2 regions of the Paenibacillus sp. FSL H8-0048 genome follow, and region 2 is predicted to be linked to the other one. Evidence: riboswitches for the same ligand, from Rfam matches in the RefSeq annotation. Region 2 holds a riboswitch; the other holds the start of a gene.
What was found. Region 2 has a riboswitch for glycine ahead of gcvT (glycine cleavage system aminomethyltransferase GcvT). Riboswitches for the same ligand answer to the same signal wherever they lie in the genome.
Positions count from the first base shown of each region.

Region 1: another riboswitch for glycine. It lies ahead of NSU18_RS20745 (amino acid permease); the one in region 2 lies ahead of gcvT (glycine cleavage system aminomethyltransferase GcvT).

Region 1 covers NZ_JBBODF010000001.1:4,823,472-4,838,736, reverse strand. The annotation lists gene NSU18_RS20780 (phosphotransferase enzyme family protein) at 1-710, shown strand, start outside; gene NSU18_RS20775 (S-layer homology domain-containing protein) at 829-2,232, shown strand; gene NSU18_RS20770 (GNAT family N-acetyltransferase) at 2,293-2,802, opposite strand; gene NSU18_RS20765 (DUF1304 domain-containing protein) at 2,955-3,323, shown strand; gene NSU18_RS20760 (methyl-accepting chemotaxis protein) at 3,362-4,183, opposite strand; gene NSU18_RS20755 (DinB family protein) at 4,415-4,957, opposite strand; gene NSU18_RS20750 (helix-turn-helix transcriptional regulator) at 5,034-5,981, opposite strand; gene NSU18_RS20745 (amino acid permease) at 6,016-7,392, opposite strand; glycine riboswitch at 7,530-7,609, opposite strand; gene NSU18_RS20740 (ABC transporter permease) at 7,886-8,839, shown strand; gene NSU18_RS20735 (carbohydrate ABC transporter permease) at 8,855-9,769, shown strand; gene NSU18_RS20730 (ABC transporter substrate-binding protein) at 9,839-11,437, shown strand; gene NSU18_RS20725 (sensor histidine kinase) at 11,624-13,360, shown strand; gene NSU18_RS20720 (response regulator) at 13,367-14,992, shown strand; gene NSU18_RS20715 (hypothetical protein) at 15,106-15,265, shown strand, end outside.
Region 2 covers NZ_JBBODF010000001.1:5,282,685-5,297,949, forward strand. The annotation lists gene NSU18_RS22625 (transposase) at 1-225, shown strand, start outside; gene NSU18_RS22630 (IS3 family transposase) at 237-1,094, shown strand; gene NSU18_RS22635 (hypothetical protein) at 1,258-1,716, shown strand; gene NSU18_RS22640 (hypothetical protein) at 1,806-2,006, opposite strand; gene NSU18_RS22645 (ABC transporter permease) at 2,020-2,817, opposite strand; gene NSU18_RS22650 (ABC transporter permease) at 2,837-3,646, opposite strand; gene NSU18_RS22655 (ABC transporter ATP-binding protein) at 3,624-4,673, opposite strand; gene NSU18_RS22660 (hypothetical protein) at 4,849-5,199, opposite strand; gene NSU18_RS22665 (LuxR C-terminal-related transcriptional regulator) at 5,409-6,182, shown strand; gene gcvPB (aminomethyl-transferring glycine dehydrogenase subunit GcvPB) at 6,278-7,738, opposite strand; gene gcvPA (aminomethyl-transferring glycine dehydrogenase subunit GcvPA) at 7,735-9,087, opposite strand; gene gcvT (glycine cleavage system aminomethyltransferase GcvT) at 9,084-10,208, opposite strand; glycine riboswitch at 10,289-10,389, opposite strand; glycine riboswitch at 10,393-10,490, opposite strand; gene gcvH (glycine cleavage system protein GcvH) at 10,675-11,067, shown strand; gene NSU18_RS22690 (hypothetical protein) at 11,168-11,590, opposite strand; gene NSU18_RS22695 (flagellar motor protein MotB) at 11,842-12,717, opposite strand; gene NSU18_RS22700 (flagellar motor protein) at 12,714-13,499, opposite strand; gene uvrB (excinuclease ABC subunit UvrB) at 13,681-15,265, shown strand, end outside.

The DNA of each region.
Region 1 (15,265 bases), 460 kb from region 2:
TCCTCCGGACTTCTAGACACAAGAACCACATTCTTCTTGAAGCTCAGGAGGGCTGGCTTACCGCTGTGCTCTACGACTATGCAGAAGGTGACAATCCTGATGGAATTGCCGAAGCGAAGCTTATCGGTTACCAGACAGCCGAGCTTCATAAGCTAATGCAGAATTACCCTGAAGAACAACTGATTAAGCGTACAAAAAATGAATATATTGATGATTATCTCTCTATTATGAGCGAACTGGACTGTGATTCAAACTCCGTGGCTGCTCTTGAACAATATGGAAATCAATTGTGGGGCCGTATGTCCAAGCTTCCACATGGCTTTTGTCACGGCGACCTTCATACAGGCAACATGATTAAGAACCGCCATGGGCAGTATATCTTTATGGATTTTGATGATGCCTCCGGCGACTATCCCGGCATGGACGTGGCCTACATGTCTGACGCTACTCATTTCAATCGATATCACGACTCCATGTATGATGCTACCCAGCGTTTATTTGAACGCTTCTATACCGGGTATTGTAAGGTGCGCACCCTGAGTGACAATGAGATCCGCGCGATTGTCGACTTCATTGCGGTAAGGCATTATCAGATTATCTCCCGCATTGTCCGCTGCCAGGGGCTACAGTCTGTAACGAAAGAATTCTGCGATGAGCAGTATGGATGGCTTATGAGATGGCAGGAGATTTGTATGAGAAAACGGCACTAGCCCTAAGCGGCCAGTGCTTTTTTTATAATTTATTTTTTTATTTTTACTGGAACCTTTTTGACTACGCCGCCGTCTATGATCACAAATAAACTACAAACTACTCACGAGGTGACTGGACATGAAGAAGACATTCAAGATGATCACCCTATCCGCAGCAGCCGCTCTGGCGCTCAGCTTCACAGGGCAACAATTCGCCTCGGCCGCAGGCTTCAAGGATATCCATAACGTGCAGGATAAAGACAAGATTATCGCGCTTCAGAACAGCGGCCTGATTAAAGGCATCAGCGCAGATCTGTTCGGCCCGAACCTCAGCATCACAGCAGCCCAGGGGGTGCAGATGATCGTCAGTGCCCTTGATCTGAATCTGGATACGATTCGGTTCGTGAAGGAGCCGCATGCCACAGACTATTTCAAGAATGCCAATGACTCTGCCTGGTATGCGCAGGCGCTGATTATTGCCGGTGTGCACGGCTTGGACCTGCCTGCCGATCTGAAGCCTGGTGAGAAGCTGACCCGCGAAGCTTTCACCTACCAGCTCATTCATGCGATGGAGAACACGAACCGCCTGCCGATGATTAAGCCAGTGGTGGTAGAGTACGCCGATCAGGATCAGGTGAAGGTAGAATACTCCGGTGCCCTGCAGCGTGCGCTGAATTACGGTGTCCTGAAGCTGGATAACAGCGGCAAGCTTAACCCGAAACAGGAGATCACCCGTGCGGAAGCGGCAGTAGCCATCAGCAATGCACTCGCTTATCTGAAAGCCCATCCGGCGCCGGTGGTGACGGACGAGGTGCTTACAGCAGCACAAGCTGTACAGGTGATAAAAGAGGTTGTCGGACCTGAGGCCAACCTGCAGATCAAGATTGATCCGGCGGCCAGCATGTCCCGTGAAGAATTCACTTATCTGCTGATCCATACTCTGCAGACCAGCGGGCAACTGCCGATGATTAACGTCATTCCGGTAGAGGTGAAGGACGGCGATCAGATCAATATCCTGAACTCGGGTGCCATCCAGGCCGCCATTGCCTTCGGCTTCGTGGAGCTGGATGCTGCAGGTAACTTCAATCCCAAAGTAGGGATTACCCGCCCTGAAGCTGCTTCTATTGCCGGGAATGCGGCGAACTATCTCAAGGCACATCCCGCGCCCGCTGCTATAGGTAAGACAATCACTGCCACCGAGGCCGTACAGTTCATCAAGGATGCTGCCGGACCTGAGGCGAATCTTCAGATCAAAATTGATCCGAACATGAGCGTAACCCGTGAATCGTTCACCTATCTGCTAATTAACACGCTCCAGACCAGCGGCCAACTGCCGATGATCAAGCTGATCCCGGTGGAGATCAAGGATAATGACAAGATCAATATCCTGAACTCGGGAGCCATTCAGACCGCGCTTGCCCTCAAGATCGTGAAGCTGGATCAAGATGGAAGCTTCCGTCCGCAGGACGGTGTCACCAGCGCTGACGCAGCGGCAATGGTCAGCCAGGTGAAGGCGATCCTGAGCGGAAAATCTGCGAAGTAAGCAACCTTCCCTTCATACTTGCCCCTTCTGCCGAAAAGGCGGGAGGGGCTTTGCTGTATTTTACAGCATCAGCACCATCAGATCCTCATCCAGGTACTCGCTGCCAAGCTTCATCGCCTTCGGCTCTGTGCCGTAGCGCACGAATCCCAGAGATTCGTAGAGTCTTTTGGCCGGAACGTTATGGGAGGTTACCGTCAGCATCAGCAGCTCCAGTCCCGGCGCGGCCTTCGCCCGTGCTATCAGCTCAAGCATCAGCGCACGGCCCGTGCCATGTTTACGGGCTCCTGGATCTACATATACTGCATAGACATGAGCTTTGTGCTGAATCTTGGGCCTGCTCTCCCGGAACAAGGTAGCCATTCCCGCCAGCCTTTGCTCCCCATCCAAGAAGGCACCCAGGGTGAAATGCTCATCCGAGGAGTCCAGCTTAATCCGGGTAGTCTCGATAGACAACTTCGCTTCCGCTTTATAGGAGCTTAGAAAAGCTTCCGGGTGCTGCTGCAGCGACTGCAAACGAAGCGCCCGGTATACTTCGGCATCAGACGGGGTTAACGTTCTTATATATATCACTCTTCTTGCCCCCTTACATTCCAATTTTACGATTTGTAGTAAATTGACAAATATCAAAAAGTCCGGTATATTTAAGTTCGTAAAATTATATTTTGCACAATTTAAATGATAGGCTTAATTCGACTCACATCACTTGAAAAGAGGGACTCTTTATGATGACTGTAAGTTCAATTCTTGTTGCCTTAGTAGCACTAGAGCATGTCTACATACTAGTACTGGAGATGTTTCTATGGACCACCCCGAGAGCACAGAAGGCGTTCGGATTGACCCCTGCGTTCTCCCGGGAGACGAAGTCGCTTGCTGCCAACCAGGGCTTGTATAACGGCTTCCTGGCAGCCGGTCTAATCTGGGGCCTGCTGCATCCGAGCGCAGACTTCGGTTACCAGTTGCAGCTGTTCTTCCTGATCTGCGTGGCGGTTGCGGCCATCTACGGCGGACTCACCTCCAAGAGATCCATCCTGCTGATGCAGGGCCTACCAGCCTTCCTGGCGCTGGCGGCTACAATTATCGCACATCTGTAAGATTTGCGGGCTTATCCAGGCAGCTTCCACACTTACCCTCACAGCTTCTGCGCGAACTGATTCAACTGCTCAGACATCGCCCGAATCTCCTCAATGAAGCTGGACATCTCTTGCGTTGAAGCTGCCTGCTCTTGTCCCACTGAGGCAATCTGACCGATGGATTGGCCGATTCCCTTCATCGCTGTCTGGATCTCCCGCAGGGTGTCCCGTATCCGCTGCGCGGATTGCTCGGTCTCCTGTGAGAACTTGCGGATTTCTCTGGCGACAATATCGAAGCCCCGGCCCTTCTCTCCGGCATGGGCAGCCTCAATGGCCGCATTAATTCCAAGCAGATGCGTCTGGTCGGCAACCTTCCTCAGAACAGCCAGCACTTCATCGCTTTTTTGGACACTTGCAGCAGTGGTCTCAGACTGGACCAGCAGCTTCTGAGAGAAGCCGGCCAGCTGGTTAGACCCGCCCGCTACCTGCATGATCCGCGCATTAGCCTGATTCAGGGACAGTGCCATCCGGTCGGCAATTTCCCGCAGCTCGGTCTGTCTGCGCACCTGAATACAGACCGCCCCGCAGACACGTTCATCCTCTCCATGTACCGGAAGGACCGTACCCACAAATTCGTATCCATAATACTCTTTGGGAACGTTGGCCCTTGAGTATTCATCATTTGCCAGTGCGTGATACAGAGGTTCGTCCGCGTGAATAATCTGCCCGGCGCGAATCCCCAGATCAATGGAATCCCCAGGGTAATAGGCGAGAAACTTCTCGGTATCACAGACGGCAATCGAGATATCGTATGGAAAAGCAGCTTTCAGAACGGGCGCGAGATTTATTATATCTTCAAGGGAGCGTACGATGTTTTTCATAGGTGAGGGTCTCCTTTTATTCAGTTAGCTTCAGGGTACAGCGAAATTAAGAGTTAAGTTCGACATGTTGCGACAAACCTCCTTTATTCAAAAATGAATAATTAAAATTTGATCATTGTGATCGCTTTTTCGATTACATTTTGCCCGTGAGCCCTCGACGTGATCAATGTAGCAAAATAGCCGGAGCCCTCAGTTACTACTGACAGGCTTCGGCTTATTGGCGTTCTTCTATTACGCTACACTTGATCCTATGAAATCCTTCAACCGGTTCAGCTGCAGCAAGTGATGGCGGTAGTGCATTTCAATCAGCAGATACCATTCTGCCGCAGACAAGGGGCCGAACCGGGGATGGGGGGCGGTGCTGTGCTCAGGTGCCTGCGCAAGCTTCGGCAGGGTCTCGCGCATACGCTCCATCACTGTGTTCAGGCCTTGGATCAGCTGCTCCTTGCTCTCCGGCTGCACCGGCGTATACTGCGGGGACGGCGGAACATGAACGCGTACAGGCGGGAAGCTGCCCCCGGCAAAAACCGCTTTACCATCCGGAGTCATCTCTGCTTCCTTCCCCGCTGCTTCCCCGTTCCCGGCCAGACAGAGATCGATATTACGGAGCTGCATGTACAGCGCCGATTGTATCAAGTGCTGGACCATCTGCCCAAGGGACCACTCTCCCTCAGCCGGTTGCCGCAGCAGCTCTTCCATACTGAAGGTATCTAATTCCATAAGATAGTGATTCGCAGTCTTTTCAAATTGCTGCAAGGCTTCTGTAGGGTTCATATTCATAATATTCAGGCAACTCCTTTATTCTTAAGGTCTGACCTGAATATACACAAACGCTACTGACAACGTTATGTCAGTAGCGTTCCAGCATTCCCGCCGCTTCCTCCCGCACAAGCTTACGCAAGGCTTCCGGCTCCAGGACAACCGCCCCCGCTCCCCAGCCAAGCACCCATTGCAGCAGGTCCCCGGGCTGGCGCACACGGAAGGTCATAAGCCTGCCGTCTTCCTGGTCCTCCACTGCCTCCAGATAAAAGTTATTCGATTCAGCAGCCTTGTCAGCGATCTCGGGATGCACCAAAATGCACACGCGCACATGGCGGTCATCCTCCGGCTGGTACTCGTGCAGATCGAAACCCACAGGCACTTCGAACCGGTCATCCAGAAGGGTAAGTCCGCTCATTCTGGATAACCGGAAATGACGGATCTCCTCCCGCAGCCAACACCAGGCGACCAGGGTCCAGGCGCCTCTGTTCAGAACAAGTCCATATGGCGAGGCGATTCGGACACTCCGGTGACTTCCGTCAGCTTCCTGTCTGCCCTTCGTATACCCGAAGCTGATCTTTCGCTGCTCCAGAATCGCACGGCGGATCTGCCCGATATAATCCTTCTCCTGTCCTTGCAGTCTGTCTTTAGAGGTATTCAGCAGCAGGACGCTCTGACGGATGCGGGAGGCATTCTCCCGGACATCGACCGGCAGAACCGCTTCAATCTTCCTGCCGGCTGCGGAGGCCCGGTCCCCGTATTCCGTATCGAACCGCTGCTCCACGAAATCCGTTCCGATCAGCAGAGTCACAGCCTCCTCCGCGGTGAAGCTGACCGGGGGCAGGAAATACCCCTTTACCAGCGAATATCCCTGACCTGTAGCTCCTACCACCGGCACTCCGGCTTCACTAAGCGCCTGTATATCGCGGTAGATGGTTCTTACGCTAGTCTCGAAGACAGACGCCAGATCCTCTGCCCGTACGACCCCTTTGCGCTGCAGCTCCAGTACGATGGCTAACATGCGGTCTGTCTTGTTCATACGGCGGCTGCACCCTCTTCATCCTGAAATCAGTTTATGTATTGATTATACTGATTTCCTGTTCACTTTTCTCCTTACGGCTTCTGATGGAGTACAGAACGAACAGCAGGATGAACCAGAGCGGAGTGAACAGCAGCGCCGGACGGGTCTCATCGGCAAAGAGCATGATCACAAGAATGGCGGCGAACAGCGTCAGGACAGCATAGTTAATCACCGGGGTGAATGGCGCTTTGAATTTGGAAGCGGCATGTAAGTCCGGGCGGTTCCTTTTATACTTGATATGGCAGACCAGCACAACGCCCCAGACCCAGATGAAGCAAATGGCACTGATCGTAGTCACGATGCCGAAGGCCTGGCCCGGAATGAGCTTGCTGAGCAGTGCTCCGGCAGAGATCACCAGGGTGGAGAGGAATAAGGAATTCGCGGGCACATGATTCCGGTTCAGCTTGCCCAGCTGCGGGGAAGCCTGATTCCGTCTGCTCAGATTGTAGAGAATCCGGCTGGTCGAGAACATCCCGCTGTTGCAGGCGGAGGCCGCCGAGGTTAAGACTACGAAATTGATAATCCCCGCAGCAATCGGAATCCCGACTAGACTGAAGGTGCGCACGAACGGACTTTCAGACGCGCTAAGCTGGGTCCAGGGATTAATGCACAGCAGCACGAAGAGCGCGCCTACATAGAAGAACAGAATCCGCAGCGGAATTTTGTTGATCGCGGACGGGATGTTTTTCTCCGGATTCGCCGTCTCTGCTGCCGATACCCCCACCAGCTCCACGCCAACATAAGCGAACACTACCATCTGGAAGGAGAACAGAAAGCCCTTCACCCCGTTCGGGAACACGCCCCCGTGCTCCCAGAGATTGCGGACCGACACGGAGCCTGCATCCGTCTTGAACTGGGTCACCAGCAGGACAATGCCCAGGCCGATCAGAGCCAGTATCGTAACTACCTTGATCAGGGCAAACCAGAATTCCAGCTCCCCGAAGCTCTTGACCGTCAGCAGATTCAGCCCGAGCAGAATGATCAGGCAGATGACGGCCGGTACCCACTGCGGAATATCGAACCAGTACTGCACATAGACGCCCACCGCAATCACATCGGCCATCGCCGTCATAATCCAGCAGAACCAGTAGGTCCAGCCTGTAATGAACGCCGCGCGCGGCCCCAGGTAATCCTCAGCAATATCCGTAAAAGATTGATACCCCGCCTTCGAGAGCAGCAGTTCCCCGAGCGCCCGCATCACAAAAAACACGGCAATCCCCACGATCAGATACGTGAGCATGATGGAGGGCCCGGCCTGCTGAATGGCTTTGCCCGATCCCAGGAATAACCCTGTGCCAATCGTTCCCCCGATAGCGATAAGCTGGACGTGACGGTTTGCAAGCTCTCTTTTTAATTCTGTCTGTGCCATTCCTGTTTCCCCCTTAATGTATACAACATTGTACGTAACGCAAAAAAGGAGACTGGATATCATCCAATCTCCCGGTGCATAAAAAGTTCCAAATAAGCTTCTGCAGCAGCGGCTGATCCGCATAGCAAAAACAAATCCGGTACTCTTCTGTCCTTCTGCCTGAGATTGTGAACCCTTCGGCGCTGCGGAACTCCGCAGTCTCTCCAGAAGCTGCTCCAGCTATAGTGTGATCCATAGCCTTCATAGCTCTTGTACTGTATTAAATTGGTGCTGCGTTAATGCATTCCGATATTCTAACATATTACTTGCAATGTGAGCAATCCTCTGTGAAAAAAGTCTCAATGCTTAGCAGGAGTTTTGCACAATGAGGTCATTTTTGAATAAACAGAGTCATTTGCAAGAAAGAATTCCGTTCATCTGCTCTACTATAATAAATTCATCCAGAACAAGTAGAGTGAGGTTAGAACTTATGGCAAATCCCGCACCACAAGCTATGAACACCAAGTCAGCGACACCGCCCCAGGGCCGTTTCGGCCGTCTGCTGCACAATATCGTGCGATACCGGGTGCTGCTGCTGATGCTGCTGCCCACGTCGATTATCTTTTTCATCAACTGCTATATTCCGATGTTCGGATTATTCATTGCCTTCAAGAATATCAACTACATTGACGGCATTATGGGCAGTCCTTGGGCCGGGCTTGACAACTTCCGGTTCCTCTTCGCCACCTCTGACGCCCTGCGGGTGACCATCAACACCGTGGGTTACAATGTAGTCTTCATTATCTCAGGCCTTATTCTCTCCGTCTCGCTGGCGATTGCAATCAATGAGGTGCGTAACAAGCTGGCTTCGAAGTTCTTCCAGACGGTGATGATTATGCCGAACTTTCTGTCCATGGTTGTAGTCAGCTTCATCGTATACGCCTTCCTGCACCCGGAGTATGGCTTCCTGGTCAAGCATATTCTGCCGATGTTCGGCTACTCCTCGGTGAATGCTTATATGCATCCTGAAGCTTGGCCTTACATCCTGTGGATCACCAAGATGTGGCATTCGATCGGTATCGGCAGTGTCATCTATCTGGCGGCCATCACCGGCATCAGCGAAGAGCTGTACGAAGCTGCGGTGATGGACGGGGCCAGCAAATGGCAGCAGATCACCAAGATCACCCTGCCGCTGCTTACGCCGATCATGGTCATTCTCACCATTCTTAACATGGGCGGCATCTTCCGCTCTGACTTCGGGCTGTTCTACCATGTGACTCTGGACTCCGGTGCGCTGCGCTCAACTACGGACGTCATCGACACCTATGTCTACCGGGGCCTGATCCAGCTCAATGACCTGGGGATGTCCTCTGCGGCGAACTTCTATCAATCGGTCGTCGGATTCTTCCTGGTCATCGGCGCGAACGCTCTGGCCCGTAAGCTGAACCGCGATACGGCTCTTTTCTAGAAACGGAGGATTCTAATGACTACTGCATCCCGAAGCAACCCTTATACCAAAGGCTCCACCACCGCCCAGATTATTCTGAATGTGTTCTTCATCGCCTTCAGCCTGGCGTGTATCCTGCCGATTGTGCTCATTGTCGCTATCTCCTTAACGAACGAGAAGGCCTTGACGCTGCAGGGATACAAGTTCTGGCCCGATCATATCGATGCTTCCGCGTACCAATATTTGTTCAAGCATTCGGAGACACTGGTTAAGGCGTATGGCGTCAGCCTGACCGTTACCCTTATCGGAACTGTTCTGGCCGTGCTGCTGATTGCGCTGTATGCGTATCCGCTCTACCGGAAGGATTTTCCTTTTAAAAAGACATTCAACTTCTACCTGCTGATCACCATGCTGTTCTCGGGAGGGCTTGTCCCCTTCTATCTGCTATACGTGAACTATCTCGATCTGAAGGACTCGCTGGTTGCGCTGATTCTGCCCGGCTTGTCCAATGCCTTCTATATCTTCATCACCCGTACCTTCTTCCAGCAGACCATCCCGGAGGAGATGATTGAATCCGGTAAGCTCGACGGAGCTTCGGAATGGCGGATCTTCTTCCAGTTGGTGCTGCCGATCTCCCTGCCTGTGCTGGCGACCATCGGACTGTTCACTACGCTGATGTACTGGAATGACTGGTTCAACTCCATGCTGTTCATTAATGACACCAATAAGTTCTCCCTGCAGTACGTTATGATTCAGATGATCCGCCAGGCCGAGTTCTTCAAAACCCAGCTTGCCGGCACCGGTGTCGCCCTGATGGTACAGGAATCCGTTCCAACCGAAAGTCTGCGGATGGCCATGGTCGTGCTGTCGATTGGTCCGATTCTGTTCATCTATCCGTTCTTCCAGAAGTACTTCACCAAGGGCCTCACGATTGGGGCTATCAAAGGTTAATGGGTCTAGCTCTGGCATAAATGCCGGTTAGAATATATGATCTAATTATCATTGAGGAGGTTCATACAAATGAGAACAACCAGAAGCTCGGGCGCGGTGCTTGCTGCCCTAACCGCCGTGATACTGGGCATTACCGGATGCGGCGGGGGCAATTCAGGTGCATCCGCACCCTCCAAGGCAGAATCGACAGCAGCAGCTACAACAGCAGGCACGGAAGGCAGCACGAATCCTGACACCTCAACGTTCCGCAAGCTGAAAGTGTACACGGTCGGAAATTTCCCGCAAAATGATACCAAGGCGGTTGTAGACGAGATCAACAAGTATCTCAAAGAAAAAATCAACGCCGAGATTGACTTCCAGGGACTCCCTTGGTCCTCCTGGGCCGAGAAGATGGCACTGGCCTATCAATCCGGTGAACAGGTCGATTTGACCTTTGCCCCGAACTGGGCGGATTTCGCCAATAACGTAGCCAAAGGCGCATTCCTGCCGCTGGATGATCTGTTAGCCAAATATGGACAAGGCATCAAGGACACCCTGGACCCCCGCTTCTTTGACGGCGGCAAGGTGGACGGCAAAATCTACGCCATTCCGACCAATAAGGAAATCGGCGAGAGCCATACCATTATGTTCCGCAAGGATCTGGTGGATAAATACGGATTCGATGTGAACTCGATTGAGACGCTGGAGGATCTGGAGCCATGGCTGCAGACGATCAAGGAGAAGGAACCGGCCATCGCGCCAATCTGGCTCTCCGGCAGCGGCTCGGACACCCTGGGCTACTTCGACAAGACCAGAGAGAGCATGAAGGAGAACTTCCGCTATGAGCTGGTGGCAGGCGCTCCTGCCGGAATCGTCCTGGATACCAAGACCGATAAGATGGTGATCAGCTCGATGGAATCTGACACGGCGATCTACCGTATGAAGCTCTACGGCGACTGGTTCGCCAAAGGCTACATCAATAAAGATGCGGCAACGACCAAAACCAGTACTGAAGACGCTTTCAAGGCCGGCAAGACCTGGATGAAATTCGGTTCAGACAAACCGGACTCCGACAAGGAAGATTCCATTGCCACCGGCATTGAACTGGTGAAGCTGAAGGGGAATGAACCCGAGATCAGCACCGCCAGCGTCAGCAACTCCATGATGGCCATCGGACGCACCTCAATTGATCCAGAGCGGACAATGATGCTGCTGAACCTGCTGCATACCGACCCGGTTCTGGTCAATCTGATTGACTTCGGCGTAGAGGGACGGCAGTATGTCAAGGTAGAAGGCAAGGACAACTTCATCAAGCTGCCTGACGGCATTGCTACCCGTGCCGATACCGGCTGGGCACCGGGAATTGAATGGATGTTCGGCAACCAGACCATAACCTATCTGTGGGAAGGTGAAAGTGCCGATAAATGGGAGAAGTTCAAGGCTTATAACGAGAGTGCCCATAAGGTGAAGTCCTTCGGCTTCAACTTCAATACCGACGCTGTCAAAACACAGGTCTCTGTGGTCAGCAATATTATCAAGGAATTCCGTCCGCTGCTGGAAACGGGCAGCCTGGGAGTAGACAAGGTGCTGACGGAATACAATAATAAGCTAAAGGCTAACGGCATTGAAGAGATCCGCGCCGAGGTTCAGAAGCAATACGATGCGTGGAAGGCTAAACAACCAAAATAAACAAGTGGAAACGACTATGCCGTCCTTATTTAAGGACGGCACCCGTTTTAGCGAAAAATATAAGGATATGTTGTCGTGTGGAACATACAAATTCTTATATTTTAAGCAAAGGGGAAGGACGGCAGCCGTCCTTCCCCTTTCCTGCCGCTCAGCGTGTAAATGTACCTAAGGATAAGGGGGATGACTGTGAAACTATCATTGCGATTCAAAGTGAGTGCCCTTGTCCTGCTGCTGGTCACGCCGCTGTTCCTTTTCCTCTCCTACACCAATCTCTATTCCACCAACATTGTCCGGGAGAAGGTTGCGAAGTCTGCTTCAGACACGTTGACCCTGCACTTAGGTACACTCGATGAGCTGCTGGAGCAGACCAGCCATTATCTGCTGCGTACCGCCAATGAAAATATGCTGCTGGAGCTCTATTCGGACAGCGGTCCCGACAGCGTCAATTATTACCTGTCCATCCGTAAGCTGATGGACCAGTGGTACAGCGATGTCAGCTACTACACCATTATCCGCAGTGTCTTCGTCTACCATCAGGACCGGGACGAGTTATTCCTCAGCAGCCAGAGAGAATATTACCAGGAGAAGGAGGTCATTGCCTCCGGGCTGTCCTCGCGCCTGAAGTCGCCTAATCTCCAGGGCTCCCTGAAGTGGGAGACTGTGACCCTCGGCGACGAGCCGGTGTTATTCAAGGTGCTGCCGGACAAGAGCGGACGGCTTCTCATGGGGGTACTGGTCAGTATCGATTCTCTGGCCCAGCCGCTGACCCAGCTGGAGTCTACCGGAGGCAGCGGGCAGGTGGGCATGATCGACAATGACGGTAAATTGCTCTGGGGCCAGTTCGCCAGTGAAGATCTTGCGCTCATTCGCACCCAGCTCGGCCGCCCTGACCGTCCGGTGGATGCAGCGATCCGGCTGAGCAACGGCAATTCTTATCTGCTGATTGACAAGCCTTCGCAGTATTCCAATCTGAATGTCTTCTTCCTGCTTGACGAGAAATCGATTCTGGACGAGCTGCCGATCTTCCAGCGGATCATCAAGGTTATTCCCTTCGCCATTATCCTCGTGATGGTTATCCTGCTGGCTCTGCTCAGCAGGCTGGTGTTCAAGCCTATCCAGCAATTGACCAGCGGGATGCGTATCCTTGGTAAGGGACAGCTGGAATACCGGCTGAAGGATGGCAACAGCAGGGAGTTCCAGATCATTACCATGCAATTCAACCAGATGGCCGAGCAGATCGGCAATCTCAAGATTGATGTGTATGAGGAGCAGATGAAGGTGCAGCAGGCCGAGCTGAAGCATCTTCAGGCGCAGATCAATCCCCATTTTTTCATGAATTCCCTGAATATCGTCTTTCATCTGGTAGAGCTGAAGCAATATGCGCTGATCAAAAAGATGATCGGACATCTGGTCTCCCACTTCCGCTTCATTATGAATACCAATGACGCCTGGATTCCGCTGCGCGGCGAGCTGGGTCATATTCAGAATTATATCGAGATTCAGATGGTTATGTATCCGAACAAGCTGTCTTATGAGGTGCAGCTTCCGCAAGAGCTTGAGTCTACACTGATTCCGCCGCTGCTGATCCAGCCCTTCGTTGAGAATGCCATCAAGCATGGCTTCGTCAACAATTCGAAGCCCTTCAACGTTGGCATAACTGTCCGTGAAGAAGCCGGGGAGAGCGGCAACTCCTGCATTGCCATTCAGATCCGCGATTCCGGGCCGGGCTTCTCCGCGGCTCAGCTCGACATGCTCAATCAAGGCGTGTATGAGCGCAAGCCGACAGACCGCCATCTGGGAATATGGAACGTATACAGACGCATGCTGATGTTCTATAACAACCGGGCACGGCTTACCTTCCATAACGCTCCAGACGGAGGCGCGGTTGTGGAGATCAGACTACCCGTTCAAAAGGAGCTGTGACGTTCAATGTACAGAGTACTAATCGTTGACGACCAATACTTCGCCTTGCTGGGCCTCCAGCAGGGGGTGGATTGGAGCGCGCTTAGCGTGTCGGATGTCTGTCTGGCGGAGAACGTGGATCAGGCGATTGCTATTCTTGAGCAGCAGCCCGTAGATCTGCTGATCTGCGATATCGAAATGCCCGGCAGAAGCGGCCTGGAGCTGCTGGCCTGGGTGAAGCAATCTGCCCCCGGCACGCTGACGATTATGCTGACCTGCCATGCCGATTTCGAGTATGCCCAGCGCGCGATTTATCACGGCGCCTTCCATTATCTGCTCAAGCCGGTAGACTATGAGGAATTGATGAAGATCTCCCGTGAGGCGCTATTCGAGATCAGCAGGCAGAAGGAGCAGCAGCAGTTCGAGACCCTGATCCAGGAGTACCGGAGACAATGGGAGCATCAGCTTCCCCTGCTGGTAGAACGGTTCTGGCAGGATATTCTCAGCCAGCGGGCGGCGCCCGTGCTGGAATCGCTCACCCTTCCGGCGAACACCTACAATCTGGATCTGCAGCCCGGGGACCGCTACTTCCTCGCTCTGCTGGGACTGGAGCAGTGGAAGGAGAATCTTAGCGCACGGGATGAGACGATTATGGAATATGCGCTGCGCAACATGGCCGATGAGCTGCTGCTAAGCGGGCTGGAAGGCACTGTGCTGCAGGATCAGCTCGGCCATAATCTGGCGGTCATCTACGTGCGGGGCGATATGAACGCCGCCCGGCATACGCTGGAGCAGAATGGCCGCACCTTCCTGGATACCTGCGGGCGGCTGCTGCATTGCTCCCTGTCAATCTACATCAGCGCAGGTGTCCCTCTGTCCGGTATCATGAGCGCATACACGGATGTCACGGAGCGGGAACAACGCAACCTGAACCGCTCGCGTCAGGTGTTCGGACCGGAGGATCAGATGTATGGCCGGGATCAGCCGCTTGCGCCCGTGCCTCAGGCAGCACCCATGCATATCTTCGGAGAATGGGCGACCCTTCTGGAGCTTGGCGAGCTGGAGGAGCTGGAGCGCCGAGTGACCCTGTGGTTCTCGAGCATTGAGGCCGGCCGCTGGACAAGTGAGCTGCACCGTCAGCTTATCCACGGCATCCTGTTCATTGTACACACCGTTCTCGCCAAAAAAGGCTTATCCGCACACGCCTCAGCCGAGCTGAAGCCCTTGATGGATAAGGAGAATTATCCGAAGCAGTCCGCTTCGCTCCAGCATTGGGCGGTGGAATGCCTGCGAGCCGTAATGCGCTTACTGCAGACCAGCAATAATGTATCCTCGGCCACGGTCACCAAGATCCGGCAGTATATCCGCTCCCGCCTGAGCGAAGAGATCACCCGGGATGAACTCGCGGCCTATGTCTACCTGAACCCGGCCTACTTGTCCCGGCTGTTCAAGAAGGAGACCGGGCTGTCAATCTCGGATGTGATCATACAGGAGCGGCTGCAGAAGGCCAAGCAACTGCTGGAGGAGACCGAGCTGAAGATCACCGACATCGCAGAGCAGGTCGGATACACCAGCCTCGGCAGCTTCTCCAACCTGTTCAAGCGGATCGTCGGCACCACGCCGCAGCAATACCGTGCGCGGAATAGGAAGTGAGCGGGGCGGGCGGGACGTTAGGGGCACCAGGAGCACCAGGCATACCAGAAGCACCAGCCATATGAACCACTGCGCTAGCGCATTCAGCAGACTGAACGCTGCGGCTGCGCATTGTGATCGGTTTTTCGATTACATTGGAGCCGATTGCCCAGCAGCGACGCATTGTGATCGGTTTTTCGATTACATTGGAGCCGATTGCCTCGCGGCTGCGCATTGTGATCGGTTTTCCGATTACATTGGAGCCGATTGCCCAGCAGCGGCGCATTGTGTTCG
Region 2 (15,265 bases):
AAAACGGTGGCGGAATTGGCCCTGGAGCTGGATGTCCCCGCCAAAACGTTGCATAAATGGCTAGGTCAGTACCGGCAGTTTGAGAATGAGCCCATCATTACTCCAGACAAATACAGAGAGCTGGAACGTCAACTGAAGGAGCGGGAGCAAGAACTCGCAGACCTGACAGAGGAGATGGCCATCCTAAAAAAAGCCGTGCACATCTTCAGCAATCCAAAGAACTGAGATTTCGGTTTATTGAAGATCATCGCTCCGAGTTCCGCGTGGAGAAGATGTGCAGTGTCTTTCAGGTGTCCCGGAGCGGGTATTACAAATGGAGAACAGCGAAGCCCAGCCCTCAAGCCACTCGTAAAGCCTTGTTGCTAAAGCGGATTGCCTATCATTTTCACGACTCTAAGGGTCGCTATGGCAGCCCCAAAATCAAGGTTCTCCTAGTGCGTGAAGGGCACCAGGTCAGTGAACGCACGGTAGGCAAGTACATGAAAGAACTGGGGCTGCGCTCTTGTGTCGCAAAGAGATTTCGCGTATGCACCACCGACTCCAACCATCCGCTACCCATTGCCCCCAACTTGTTAAACCAGCAATTTCACACGGAAAAGCCGAACCAGACGTGGGTAGCGGATATCACCTACATTCCCTGCCGGGAAGGACGAATGTACTTGGCGAGCGTGCTGGACCTGTGTACCCGGGAGATTGTCGGCTGGCGGCTTAGCGACCGGATGACCACTGACCTCGTACAGGGCGCTCTGGACGCTGCCTACCAGGCCAAACGCCCCGGAAAGGGCTTGATTCACCATTCGGATCGAGGCTCCCAGTACGCCTCTGCAGACTACCGGGAACGCCTAAAGACGTACCAGATGACCGCAAGCATGAGCCGCAAAGGAAACTGTTATGATAACGCCTGTATCGAATCTTTTCACAGCCTCTTAAAAAAAGAGTTGGTGTACTGGAATCGATTTAAAACGAAGCAACAGGCGTATGATGCCATTTTCCAGTACATTGAATTTTTCTACAACCGTAAACGAATCCATGGGGCACTGGGGTACGTTTCTCCGGTTCAGTTTGCAGCCACATTTAAGCGAAAAACGTTGTAGGTTTTGTCTACTTTCTTGACAGGAGTCCATAAATCCCTCAGATGTGGCCGGAAGTGGGCGGGTGAGCGAAATGAAAGGGGTAAATCCCTCAGATGTGGCCGGAAGTGGGCGGGTGAGCGAAATGAGAGGGATAAATCCCTCAGATGTGGCCGGAAGTGGGCGGATGAGTGAAATGAGAGGGATAAATCCCTCAGATGTGGCCGGAAGTGGGCGGGTGAGTGAAATGAGAGGGATAAATCCCTCAGATGTGGCCGGAAGCGGACTAGTGAGCGGAATGAAAGGGATAAATCCCTTAGATGCGGCCGGAAGTGGGCGGGTGAGCGAAATGAAAGGGATAAATCCCTTAGATGCGGCCGGAAGTGGGCGGATGAGTGAAATGAGAGGGATAAATCCCTCAGATGCGGCCGGAAGTGGGCGGGTGAGCGAAATGAGAGGGATAAATCCCTTAGATGCGGCCGGAAGTGGGCGGATGAGCGAAATGAGAGGGATAAATCCCTCAGATGCGGCCGGAAGCGGACTGGTGAGCGGAATGAAAGGGATAAATCCCTCAGATGTGGCCGGAAGTGGGCTGGAGGAGCCAATGAGGAGCACTAGTGCCCCTGAAATCCCCAAATGTGATTAAAACCAGTAAATGAAGTGCACTAATGCACCTGAAATCCTCAAATGCGCACCAATCCAGCAAATAAGGTGCACTTCTGCACCTCATCGCCCTCAGTACCACATTCTCCTTGCCCCGCTTACTGGCAGCTTCCCCACCTCCCGCCGGAATCCGCGCAAGTGAGGGGTGGACTGCCATACCGCCGGAATCCGCGCAAGTGAGCGGTGGACTGCCATACCGCCGGAACCCGCCACAAGTGAGCGGCGGACTGCCATACCGCAAGAACCCGCCGCAAGTGAGCGGCGGACTGCCAAGCAGCCACACCCCTCAGTTCCCCGTACTCTCATACCGGGACAATCCGTACCGGAAGACTCCGTAAGCTGCAGCCGCGCTTCCGATAGCCGCGACAGGGGCGAGGAGCCACCAGCCGGACCAGCCGCTTTTACCGAAAATATAGGTTGCCGGGTAGAAGCTGATGAACGCATAGGGCAGCACCGTCGAAATAAAGATGCGGATCGCCTGCGGAAACAGGGTAATCGGGTATTTGGCCAGATCAGACAGATTATGCACCATTAGCGGGAACGCATTCCCCGCATTGCGAATCCAGAAGGCCGCCGAGTTGCCCATGAGATTAATGGATACCCGGATGATGACTGCCGTGATGAACAGCAGCAGCAGCACCGCCGCCTTGCCCGCAGTCCAGTGGATAGGGCTGTGCATGAGCGACTGCCAGATGATCACTCCGCCGATGAGCAGATTACCGAGTCCGTTAATCCCAATCCCCGTGCAGAACACCTGAAGAACCACCGGCACCGGCCGCAGCAGATAACGGTCCAGCTCCCCTGTGTTGACCAGTCTGCCCAGCCGCCAGCTGCCCTCGAAGAACAGCGAACCCGCCCCCTCCGTCAGGAAGATCATGGCGTACATGAAGGTGACCTCCCAGAACTGCCAGCCCTGAATATCCGGAATCCGGTCATAGATCACCCACAGGAACACGAATCCCAATACCTGCGTCAAGGCCGCCGAGCACATTAGGATATAAAAGTCTTTGTTGTACTCCAGAATCGCCTTAAGCTGCTGCACATATAGCCTTCTATAGAGATAGAGCATTTGCGATAATTTCATTCTGCGTCCTCCTTCCGCCTTAGCCTCCATGAATGGTCACCTGGCGGACCGCCCAGTTCCACATGGCTTTGCCCGCCATCCAGAGTCCTGCTCCCCAAAAGAGCTGAATCCCGATCAGCCTTAGGCTCTCCCCGGTATCTGCCTGCTGGAGGAAGATCATCGTCGGCGTATGAATGATGGCCTGGAAGGGCAGCAGTAGCGCCAGCTTTTCCAGCCAGTCCGGGAAAAATGCCAGCGGCACCAGTGCGCCCGACAGCAGGTTAGTAAGCGCAATCCGCGTCCAGACAATCCCGAGGGACCCCGTCGACCAGAAGCATAACAGAGCCGCCAGATAGACCACGCCGAATTTGACCACAACCGCGCAGAGCAGACTGACCGCAAACAGCAGATAGACGATCGGCGAGTGGGGGAAGGTCACTCCGGTAAGGAAGGTGGCAAACACGATCAGCATTACCGTACTGATAGCCCCTTCCAGCAGGCTGGCGCCCAGGGTCTCGGCGAATCGGGCCGTCTGGAAATCAATCGGCTTCAGCAGGTCCATGGCGACGCTGCCGTCAAGGATTTTGCCGGAGATGGCGGTCTCGGAATACCAGGATAAGACGGAATTGGCCAGGAAGGTCACCAGCAGATAGGTCTTCATCTGATCCCAGGAGTAGCCGCCCACCGCCTCACGCCCGCCATAGATTCCCTGCCAGAGGAAGAAGATCGCGACCAGATTAATGGAGTTTGCGAGTAAATTAATGATGTAGGAGTTCCGGTAGGCCATCACATTCTGCAAGGAGCGATTGGCAATGCTTCTGTATTTGTTAAGCCGGGCTGCTGTCGTCATGGTGCCCCTGCCCCCTTGCTCCCCGGTGCTCGTTCAAGTCCAGTTGGCCGTCATAGACAGCCTTAATGACCTGCTCAATGTGGGTATCTTCCATGCGGAAATCGAGGACCTCCCCATGCTTCATCACCCGGCTGACCACTTCACTGGCGGTATATTCATACCGGTCAAAAGTGACCGAGAACTCCTGGCTGCTCTGCTGCTCCAGCTTCAGCCCGGGACTCTGCTCCAGCAGCTTGTACAACTCCGGCATAGGGGAGCGTACCTGGAAGAAGATGACCCGGTTTTTGGCAAAACGGGCCTTGACCTCGCTCAGCGTACCGTCATAAATAATCGCGCCGTGATCGATAATGACCAGCCGCTTGCACAGGTCCTCAATGTCGCCCAGGTCGTGGGTCGTCAGCATCACAGTCGTCTGCTGCTCCTGGTTGATCTGCTTGATGAACCCGCGGATCTTCTCCTTCACAGATACGTCAAGGCCAATCGTCGGCTCATCGAGATACAGAATCGGCGGATTATGCAGCAGGGCAGCAGCCAGATCGGCACGCATGCGCTGACCCAGCGAGAGCTTCCGCGCGGACAGGTGGATGAATTCGCTCATCCCGAGCATTTCGGTGAACAAGTCCATGTTCTTCCTATATTGGGCATCCGGAATCTGATAGATATCCTTCAGCAGCGAGAAGGACTCGGCAATCGGAATATCCCACCACAGCTGGGTGCGCTGCCCGAAAACTGCGCCGATCTGGGCGGCGTTCTCCATTCTTTTGCGGTACGGATTGATGCCGTTCACCGAGATACTCCCGGAGGACGGCATCAGAATGCCGGTCAGCATCTTGATGGTAGTCGATTTACCGGCACCGTTCGGTCCCACGTAGGCCACCGTCTCTCCGGCTTCAATGCTCAGATCCAGCGGCTTGACCGCCACCTTCTCAATATGCCGGGGCAGGAACAGATGCTTCACCGCTCCCTTTAGGCCGGGCTCCTTCACCGCCTGCATAAAGGACTTACTCAGTCCTCTGGCTTCAATCATACTCAAGCTTAACCCTCCTGTTCATTTCTTTGAAAGCGTTACCGCAGATGGCTGCGGAGAAAATATCTGAATCCTCAGCTGGCTCAAAGACGTAAGAGTAAATATATCACTGAGCCGATGTCGAAAACTATCAGTTTAGGTCGATTTTGCAAAAAAAAGCGGCAACCCCCGATAGCTATACCAACCGGGATTTGCCACTGCGCTTAAGCAGAGTCTGGACGGCGAACCCTACCAGCAGGGGCAGCGCCAGCTGAACCTCAAGTCTCCAGTCTACCGCATACAGGTCTACGAGGTTAATCTGCTTCAACAATACATAGGTCACATTGTATAAGAGGAATGAACAGCTGAAGGTGAGCAGCGGAACCAGATGCAGGGTCCTTTTATTCTGCAGCAGCCGGTATCCCGCAAGGGTTAAGAGTGTGTAGCTGGCCATAATGAACAGGGCATAATTACTGCCGAAGCGCAGGAAGGATACCATTGCGGTAGCCAAATTGAGGGTAGTCGATAGATAGCCGATGCGAAGCATGTCGAACCTCCTGGAATTATGTAGAAATATAAGATGAACAGATTTCTACATTTTACAGCGCTAACGCGGGGATTTACAGATCCAATACTGAATGTTCATTATTCCGTAATTGTATGTTATAATGCTTTCTTTTAAAATTGATAATATAGGAATTGGTAAATATGGAGGGATCGTTTGTGAGAGTCTTTAATCAATCAAGAGCATGGAGTATGCCTGGGGATTTAGAAGCAAGCGAACTTGAAGCCTTCCGGCCTCTGGAGGCAGTTAGGGCCCAAGTCCAAGGCGGGATGTCTGTGGCGGGTGTATCTGAAGAATCCAGAGAGCATATCTATCATAGAGCTATGATTTCTTCGATCCGCAGTGAAATGAACAAATTAAGCCAGCTGCTCTCTATTCCTTATGTGGTATTCCTGACGGACAAGGCGGGTACCATTCTGGAACTGGTCTATTCTTCTCCGGAGACGCAGGCGGAGATGGAGCAGGCGGAGCTGCGCCCGGGGGTCAGCTTAAGCAGGCAGCAGGCGGGAATGAATGCCGTATCGCTGGCGATGGAGATGAACTGCATCGGGGTGGTGCGGGGAACGGAGCATACGGATCAGACCTTCCGGGATTGGAACTGTGTGTGCGCTCCATTGCAGGATGATGATAGCGTTTACGGATATGTTGATATTTCTTTTAATAGAGGAGAGCCAATTGAGTTCGCCATTCCCTTCGTGCAGCAGATTGCCGAGAATATCATGGAGAAGTGGATGGAGAAGAACCCGGAGATGCAGCGGTACCGGCTGGAAGCCACGCTTCTGGAATATAAGCTGACCGCGCGGGAGCAGGAGGTGGCGAGGCTGTGGCTGATGGAGAAGAGCGCGCTGCATATCGGGAGCGATCTGGGGATCAGTGAAGGCACCGTGCGCAATATGCTGAAGAGTATCTACAGTAAAATGCGGGTGAATGACCGCTTCCAGTTCGTGAAGCGCCTTACGCCATAGCCGGGAGAATCCGCTTCCGGGTACATACCAAATAGCCGGGCAGCGATACGATGTATCCCTGACCCGGCTATTTGAAAATATATGAATTGATCTGGTTAACCGCAAGAACAGTTGAGTACCGGCTTACGCGCGGCCTGCGTCTCATCCAGGCGGCTGATTTCAGTCGTATGCGGTGCGTTAATCACTATCTCCGGCGTCTCTTCGGCTTCCTTAACGATTCGGATCATGGTCTCAATGAAGCCGTCGAGCGTCTCCTTGCTCTCGGTCTCGGTAGGTTCAATCATCATACATTCCTCTACTGTCAGCGGGAAGTAGACGGTTGGCGGATGATAGCCGAAGTCGAGCAGCCGTTTGGCTACATCGAGGGTACGGACACCGTATTGCTTAAGGTTCTTGCCGGACATGACGAATTCATGCTTGCAGACGCCCGGGAAGGGGATCTCGAAGTAAGGGGCCAGCCGGTGCATCATATAGTTGGCGTTCAGCACTGCGTTCTCGGACACCTCACGCAGGCCGTCAGGACCGTAGGTGCGGATGTACGCATAAGCACGGACGAGAATCCCGAAGTTGCCGTAAAAGGCTTTGACGCGGCCAATCGATTCCGGCCCGCCGCAGTCCAGTGTGAAGCTGCCGTCCCCGTTCTGCGCCACTGTAGGCTGCGGCAGGAACGGGATCAGCTTCGCCTTCACGCCGACCGGTCCGGCTCCCGGCCCCCCGCCGCCATGCGGCGTACTCATCGTCTTGTGCAGGTTGAGATGCACCACATCAAAGCCCATATCGCCCGGGCGGGTGATGCCCATAATCGCGTTGGAGTTCGCTCCGTCATAATAGAGCAGTCCGCCCGCTTCATGGACAATCGCGGCAATCTCGACGATCTGCGTCTCGAAGAGGCCGAGGGTACTCGGGTTCGTGAGCATCAGCGCAGCGGTGTCACTGCCGACAGCTGCCTTCAGCGCCTCAAGGTCAACCATGCCCTTACCGTTGGACGGGATGGTGACTGTCTCAAGACCGGCGGCTGCGGCGCTTGCCGGGTTGGTGCCGTGCGAGGAATCGGGCACGATGACCTTGGAGCGGACCTCACCGCGGCTCTCATGGTAGGCGCGGATCATCATCAGGCCGGTCCACTCGCCGTGGGCACCGGCAGCAGGCTGCAGGGATACGGCATCCATGCCGGTCAGGGCGGCAAGATCCTTTTGCAGCGTGTACATCAGTTCAAGCGCACCCTGGATGCTCTCCTCCGGCTGGTACGGATGGATCTTGGAGAGTCCCGGGAAGCGGGCGACATCCTCGTTGATCTTGGGGTTGTATTTCATCGTGCAGGAGCCGAGCGGATAGAAGCCGTTATCGACTCCGAAGTTGCGGCGGGACAGGGCGGTATAGTGGCGGATCACATCCACCTCGGATACTTCAGGTAACACAACCGGCTCACTGCGCAGCAGCCCTCCGGGAATGAGTGCATCAAGGCCTTCGTCCTTCGGCACATCACACAGAGGCAGGGAGTAGGCCGAGCGGCCGGGACGGCTTAATTCAAAAATCAGACTTTGTTCCGGTTTCATACACAGCCCTCCAGTGCGCTTGCGAATTCGTCAATTTCGGTCTTGCTTCGTTTCTCCGTTACGGCAACCAGCATATGTCCGGCCAGCTCGGGATAATCCCGGCCTAAGTCATAACCGCCCAGATAGCCTTCCTTCAGCAGCTTGGAGTTCACTGTACTCACACTGCTGCCCTCCGGGAGCTTCAGGACGAATTCATTGAAGAACGGGGCAGTGAAGACAAGCTCTGCACCAGTGATTTCAGCCAGCCGCCCAGCGGCATAGTGGCTCTTGCGGATGTTCAGCTCACCCACCTCGCGCATGCCCTCCTTGCCCATCACGGACAGGTAGACGGAAGCAGACAGCGCTAGTAGCGCCTGGTTGGAGCAGATATTCGAGGTCGCCTTCTCCCGGCGGATATGCTGTTCGCGGGCTTGCAGCGTCAGCACGAAGCCGCGCTTGCCATTCCGGTCAACCGTCTGGCCGACGATCCGGCCCGGCATCCGGCGCATGAGCGGCTCAGCCACCGCGAAGAATCCGCAGGTAGGGCCGCCCAGCGAGGCGGCGATACCCAGCGGCTGCGCGTCGCCGACTACGATGTCTGCGCCAAGCCGTCCGGGGGATTCCAGCACGCCAAGCGCAATGGGGTTCGCGCTGACCACGAGCAGTCCTTTGACCGCATGGATCAGCGGCTCAATCTGGCGCAGATCCTCAATCCCGCCGAAGAAGTTGGGGGACTGGACCAGAACAGCAGCGGTATCGCTGTCGATGGCATCGGCCAGCTTGGTGAGATCCGTTACCCCGTCAGCATAGTCAATCTCAACAATTTGCAGGCCCCAGGCGTTGGCGGAGGTGCGCAGCACCTGACGCGCTTCCGGGTGAACCGTACGGGAGACAATCAGCTTCTTGCGTTTGGTGGCGCCTGCGGCCAGCACAGCCGCTTCGGACAGGGCCGTTGCGCCGTCATACATACTGGCATTGGCGACCTTCATTCCGGTCAGTTCACAGATATAGGACTGGAATTCGAAAATCGCCTGAAGCTCACCCTGGCTGATCTCCGGTTGGTAAGGGGTATAGGCGGTATAAAATTCCGAACGTGAAATCACATGGTTGATGACGACCGGAACATGGTGATCGTATAATCCGGCACCAAGGAAGCTGGCGTGGGTGTCGAAGTCGGCATTCTTGTCTGCGAGCCTCTTCATATGGCGAAGCAGTGCATATTCGTCCAGAGCGCCGGACATCGGCAGGGTTCCCTGGTAACGGACAGACTGCGGAATATCGGCGAACAGCTCATCGATGGACTGGATGCCTACGGCTTCCATCATTTCTGTGCGGTCTTGCTCAGTCATAGGCAGATAGCGGTGCTTCATTGCGGCTTCACTCCTTGGCTTCTTTTGTAGAATGGGGCTTTGATTATGGCAGCCTTGAGCTGCTTGCCGCGAATCTCCACGTACACCTCTGTGCCCGGCTCCGTATAGGCAGCGTCCAGCAGGGCGAGTCCGAGATTCCGCTTCAGGGTAGGGGATTGGGTGCCGGTCGTTACTTCACCGATCTTCACTCCGTCCGCGTACACGGGATAGTGGGAGCGGGGAATGCCGCGGTCGACCATCTCCAGGCCCACAAGACGCCGGGGCAGACCGGCTTCCTTCTGCTTCAGCAGGGCATCACGGCCGATGAAATCCCCTGCATCCAGCTTCACGAAGAACTGGACACCCGCTTCGAGCGGAGTGATATCCGCCGACAGCTCCTGGCCGTACAGCGGCAGCTTGGCCTCGAAACGCAGGGTATCGCGTGCGCCGAGTCCGGCAGGCGTCAGACCATGCGGAGCGCCAGCAGCCAGCAGGCCGTTCCAGAGTGCTGCTGCCGTATCTGCGGGAGCATATAGCTCGAAGCCATCCTCACCAGTATATCCGGTACGGGAGAGCAGGACGGTGACGCCGCAGACTTCAGCCTGTTCGATGAAGTGGAACGGTTTTAACTCTGTTAGAGACACCTGCGTGACTTTTGCCAGAATCGTCTCCGCGAGCGGCCCCTGCACGGCGAGCAGCAGCGTCTCATCCGAGATATTTTTCAGGGTGACGCCGCCGAATTCAGCGGTTAGATGCTCCTGCAGCCACTGGAAGTCCTTATCGATGTTGGACGCATTGACGACAAGCATGTAACGTTCTTCACCCAGCCGGTATACGAGCAGATCGTCGACCACTCCGCCGCTTGGGTAGAGCATCAGGGTGTACTGCGCTGCGCCGTCTTTCAGGCGGCTGACATCATTGGTGGTCATTCTCTGCAGGAAAGCTTCCGCGCCGCTCCCGGTAACCATGAATTCTCCCATATGCGAGACATCGAACAGTCCGGCCCGTTCACGGACGGCTTCATGCTCCTTCACGATGCCCGTGAACTGCACCGGCAGCTCCCAGCCGCCGAAATCAATACATCTGGACTCCGCATAAGCCGCATAGAGGTCATAAAAAGGCGTTCTTCTCAAAGCATCCATCTTGTCACTCCCTTGGTCTGATTACATACGAAAAAGGACAGGCGAAAGCCATTATGCACGTATGCATAAATGGACTTTCGCTCTGTCCTTGGTACCTGAGAGTTACCCTGCCATGCCGCGCAGGTTTCCCCGTTGGTGATCCGTGAAGCCTGCAGCGCAGGCACCCGGATGCTCTCCAGAGATGCGTCCGGCAAAGGTCCTTTTGCCTGAGAGATTCACCCATCCCGGGCTTACTCCTTCGGCGCTGTCTTCCTGTGAGACAGTCTCTCCCTATGCCATCATTCGCAAACCATATGTTTTTCTACTGACTCCATTAAACCGGGTAACCCTCCGCCCTGTCAATCAAAAAACGTCAAAAAGTTGACAAATTTAATTTTACTGTCAGTTATATTGACATTAGGCAAGCCGATAACTTAGGCTATAACTAAATTTAGAACTCCAATTACGGAAAAGAGGCGGCTTGGACATGAGTGAAGTGCTTGACAACCTGCTATACAGCGAAGAGCATGAGTGGGCGCAGCAGGGCGAGGGACGCGTAGTACGTGTAGGGATTACGGATCATGCGCAGCATCTGCTGGGCGATATCGTGTTTGTAGAATTTCCGGAAGTGGGCGCGGCGATCTCAGCAGGCGACAGTGTGGGCAGTATCGAATCTGTGAAGACCGTATCGGAGCTATATTCACCCGTATCCGGTAAGGTGACCAAGATCAACGATGCGCTGGAGGCCAGCCCGGAGCTGATCAATGACCAGCCTTACGGAGACGGGTGGATTTTTGAGCTGGAGCTTGATACTGAGTTCGCAGAGGCAGTAACCGGCCTGCTGGATGCGGCTGCGTACAAGGAACTGGTTGGGGAATAAAAGTTAGCTTATCCGCGAAAGCGGCTGTTAATACGACAGACCTCTCTTTGTTACATTAGATGTTACTAATGTGAGAGGTCTGTCTTTTTGCGTCTGTCTGTTATTCCGGGAAGCTGAGCAAACCGGGATAGACGATGGGAGCAGAGTGCCACAGAAAGGGCAAGAGAACCAGGCCCGCCACAGCAAACAGAAGGCACAGCAGCAGGAAACGGTATCTTTTTCGGGGACGCTTGACAGGTCTCAGCACGAAGATATAAACGCCAAGCGAATAAAACGGGAAAAGTATTACGGCAGACATGGCCATACAAACGAGAAAGGTAGATTCTCTTGCAGAACCGGGAATCATGGCTTCCGGATTGTAGACCGGATCGATCTGCATACAAATAAATATAAGGGCTAAATACGAGGTGAGCAAAAGTAGAAAAAAGCCACGGATGCGGCCATTCCCGGATAAGCTGTACATCATCCACCAGTATCCGAGCCAAGGCAGCGCAAAGGCAAAGCCGGCAATCAGAAACTTCATTCCGGTAAGCAGGCTTCCCGGGGAATAAGAGGAGGACAAAAAGGGCAGAAATACAACAAAAAAGCCTACGAAGCCAGTGATAGTAATCTGGGCGAAAATAATCAATACCAATGAAACCGACAGCCGCAGAAGCTCCAAAAAACGGGTAGCATCCGGCGTTCCTTTTGTTGCGTGCACGAAGCTCCAACTCCTTGATCAGCTTTACTGTATCTTTGCCAGTGAGGATCTGCCATAGACTGAGCGGTTGCCGGCTATTCTTCCTCCTGAAGCTGCCGCAGCACAATCAATTCAACCCGGCGGTTCCGCTGCTTTCCCTCTGCGGTTGTATTATCATAGGCGGGCCGGGTATCGGCGTACCCTGCATATTGGAAGGTATCAGGGCTCAGCCCCTCTTTGTCCAGAAAAAAGCGCAGGACGGACAGCGCACGGGCGCCGGATAGCTCCCAGTTGTCTCTGTATAACGATCCGGGGGTCACAGGAACATTGTCGGTATGGCCTTCGATGCTGATCGTCGCCCCGATACCGCGAAACAGGCCGGAGAGCTGGCGCAGGGCAGGGAAAGCAGGGGATTTCAGCTCGGCCTTACCCGCATCGAACAGGAACCGGTCACTCAGCGTGATGGCAATGCCCTGCGGTTTATCGGCAACAAAAATCTGTTCCCCGAGGTTATTCTCCTCCACATACTGGGTGATTACGCCCATAAGAGCAGCCAGCTTCGCTTCCTGTTCCCGAAAAGCAAGCTCACGCGCTGACGGCTGGTGTCCATCCCCATCTCCTGTTTGTCCGTTTCCATTCAGCCCGTCCGAATCCGCGGAGCCTGTAGCAGAAGGACCGCCAGCGGTTCCACTGTCTTCAGTATGACCCTTCGAAACGTCAGTCCCTGTAATTCCCTGATTGCCTTCAAGTACGCCGCTTCCGCCCTCCAGCACTGTACTTCCGCTCTTGAAGGTATCCGATAAGGAGCCGCTGACAATGGCATATTTCTGCGAATCCAGGCTGCTCATGGCGAACAGAATCACGAAGAAAATCAGCAGAAGCGTGATCAGATCCGCGTAGGTAATCATCCAGCGGTCCCGGCTCTCCTTGCCTGCGGAGGCGCGGGGCTGCCGGCGGTTTCTTTGTCTCATAGCGGTTCCCCCGGGCTGGTACTGCTGCTGCGTTTAGGAGCGTCTGTCAGGAAGGGGGCCAGCTTTTGCCGGACCAGATGCGGGTGATCTCCGTTCTGCAGGGACAGAATGCCGACGAGCAGCATCTCCATGGTGCCCAGCTCACTTTGGCTGCGGGATTTGATTTTGGAGGCAATGGGTAAAAAGAGTAGATTAGCGCTGGCTACGCCATAGAGTGTTGCTGTAAAAGCTACGGCAATTGACCCGCCCAGATTGGAAGGGTCCGTTAGGTTGCTCAGAACCCGGATCAGCCCCATAACGGTGCCGATAATCCCCATGGTCGGTGCATAGCCGCCGGCGGCTTCGAATATTTTGGCATAGCCTTCATATTTCAGCTCCTTGGCATCCATCCCGAGCTCCAGGATCTGGCGGACCTGATCAGGGTCATTGCCGTCGACAATCAGAAACAGGCCTTCACGGGTAAAAGGATCAGGATGCTCCTCCGCCCGCTTCTCTAATGCGAGAACACCGCCGCGCCGCGTGAGTGCAGCCAGGGCAATCAGCTCTTCGGCTTGTTCCCGGCTGGTGTCCCGTTGCCGGCCAAAAGCCAGGCGGAGCGCCGCCGGAATAGTGCGGAGCTTGGACGCCGGGAAACTGATAAGCACCGCCGCAAGGGTACCGCCGAATACGATCAGGGCAGCATTGGGCTGCAGCAGGCCGGACAGGCTGCCGCCTTCCCACAGAAAACCGCCGATCATAGCGGCAATTCCGGCCAGCAGGCCGAGTATTGTAATGAAATCCATAAATTCAGGCTCCTTAAATTTCTATATATTATGGTTTGCAACAGTCTGGGCAACGCTGTATAATAAACGGGAACGTGCATTCCTATCTTCCATATTTTTCAGCTTGGTATGGATGAAGGATGATTAGGGTTAAAATTATAATATATTCATATATTCTAGACGATAGAGGGGAGACGGGCAAATGAGTGATATTGTCGTCAGTACGAAGACTTTTGCACTGGAGTCCGAGTATACACCCCAGGGCGATCAGCCTCATGCCATAGAAGAGTTATTGGACGGCATCCGGCAGGGCAAGAAGCACCAGACGCTGCTGGGAGCGACAGGTACAGGCAAGACCTTTACCATCGCACAAGTGATTTCCAAGTTGAACCGCCCGACGCTGGTCATTGCGCACAATAAGACGCTTGCTGCGCAGCTGGCGAGTGAGTTCAAAGAATTTTTTCCGAGCAATTCCGTGGATTACTTCGTCAGTTACTACGATTACTACCAGCCAGAGGCGTACATTCCTTCCTCCGATACCTACATTGAGAAAGACTCCAGCATAAATGAAGAAATCGACAAGCTCCGCCACTCGGCAACCAGCTCACTGTTCGAACGCCGTGACGTTATTATTGTGGCGAGTGTGTCCTGTATTTATGGTCTCGGTTCGCCGCAGGAATACGGAAGCTTGCTGCTCTCTCTGCGTGTAGGGATGGAGAAGCCGCGCAATCAGATTCTGAGCCGGCTCGTAGATATCCAGTATCAGCGTAATGATATTAATTTCGTGCGTGGTACGTTCCGTGTGCGCGGGGATGTCGTTGAGATCTTCCCGGCATCCCAGGGCGAGCATGCGATCCGGGTAGAGCTGTTCGGAGACGAGATCGAACGGATTACGGAGATTGATGTTCTGACAGGCGAGCTGATCGGCGAACGCGATCATATCGCGATTTTCCCGGCGTCTCACTTCGTAACCCAGGAAGAGACGATGCGTGTAGCGCTGGTCAATATTGAGCGTGAGCTGGAGGAGCGGCTGGCTGTACTCCGCGAAGCAGGCAAGCTGCTGGAGGCGCAGCGGCTGGAGCAACGGACCCGTTATGATATCGAGATGATGAAGGAAGTCGGCTTCTGCTCGGGGATCGAGAACTATTCCGGTCCGCTTACCTTCCGGGAGCCGGGAGCGACTCCTTACACATTGATGGACTATTTCCCGGATGACATGCTGATTGTGATTGACGAGTCCCATGTGACGCTGCCGCAGATCCGGGCGATGTATAACGGTGACCGTGCGCGGAAGACCGTCCTGGTGGAGCACGGCTTCCGCCTGCCGTCTGCGCTGGATAACCGTCCGCTGCAATTCGAGGAATTCGAAGACAAGGTGAGTCAGATTGTATATGTGTCCGCAACACCGGGGCCTTATGAGATGGAGCATTGCGATACTATGGTTCAGCAGATTATCCGTCCTACCGGTCTGCTTGACCCGATCATTGAAGTGCGTCCAACCGAAGGACAGATCGATGATCTGATTAGCGAAATCCGTGACCGGGTAGAACGCGATGAGCGTGTACTCGTAACCACTCTAACGAAGAAGATGTCTGAGGACCTGACGGATTACTTCAAGGAGATTGGTATCAAGGTACGTTATATGCACTCCGATATCAAGACGCTGGAGCGGATGGCGATCCTGCGTGATCTCCGTCTGGGTACCTTCCACGTGCTGGTCGGTATTAACCTGCTCAGAGAGGGTCTTGACCTGCCTGAGGTGTCGCTGGTCGCGATTCTGGATGCTG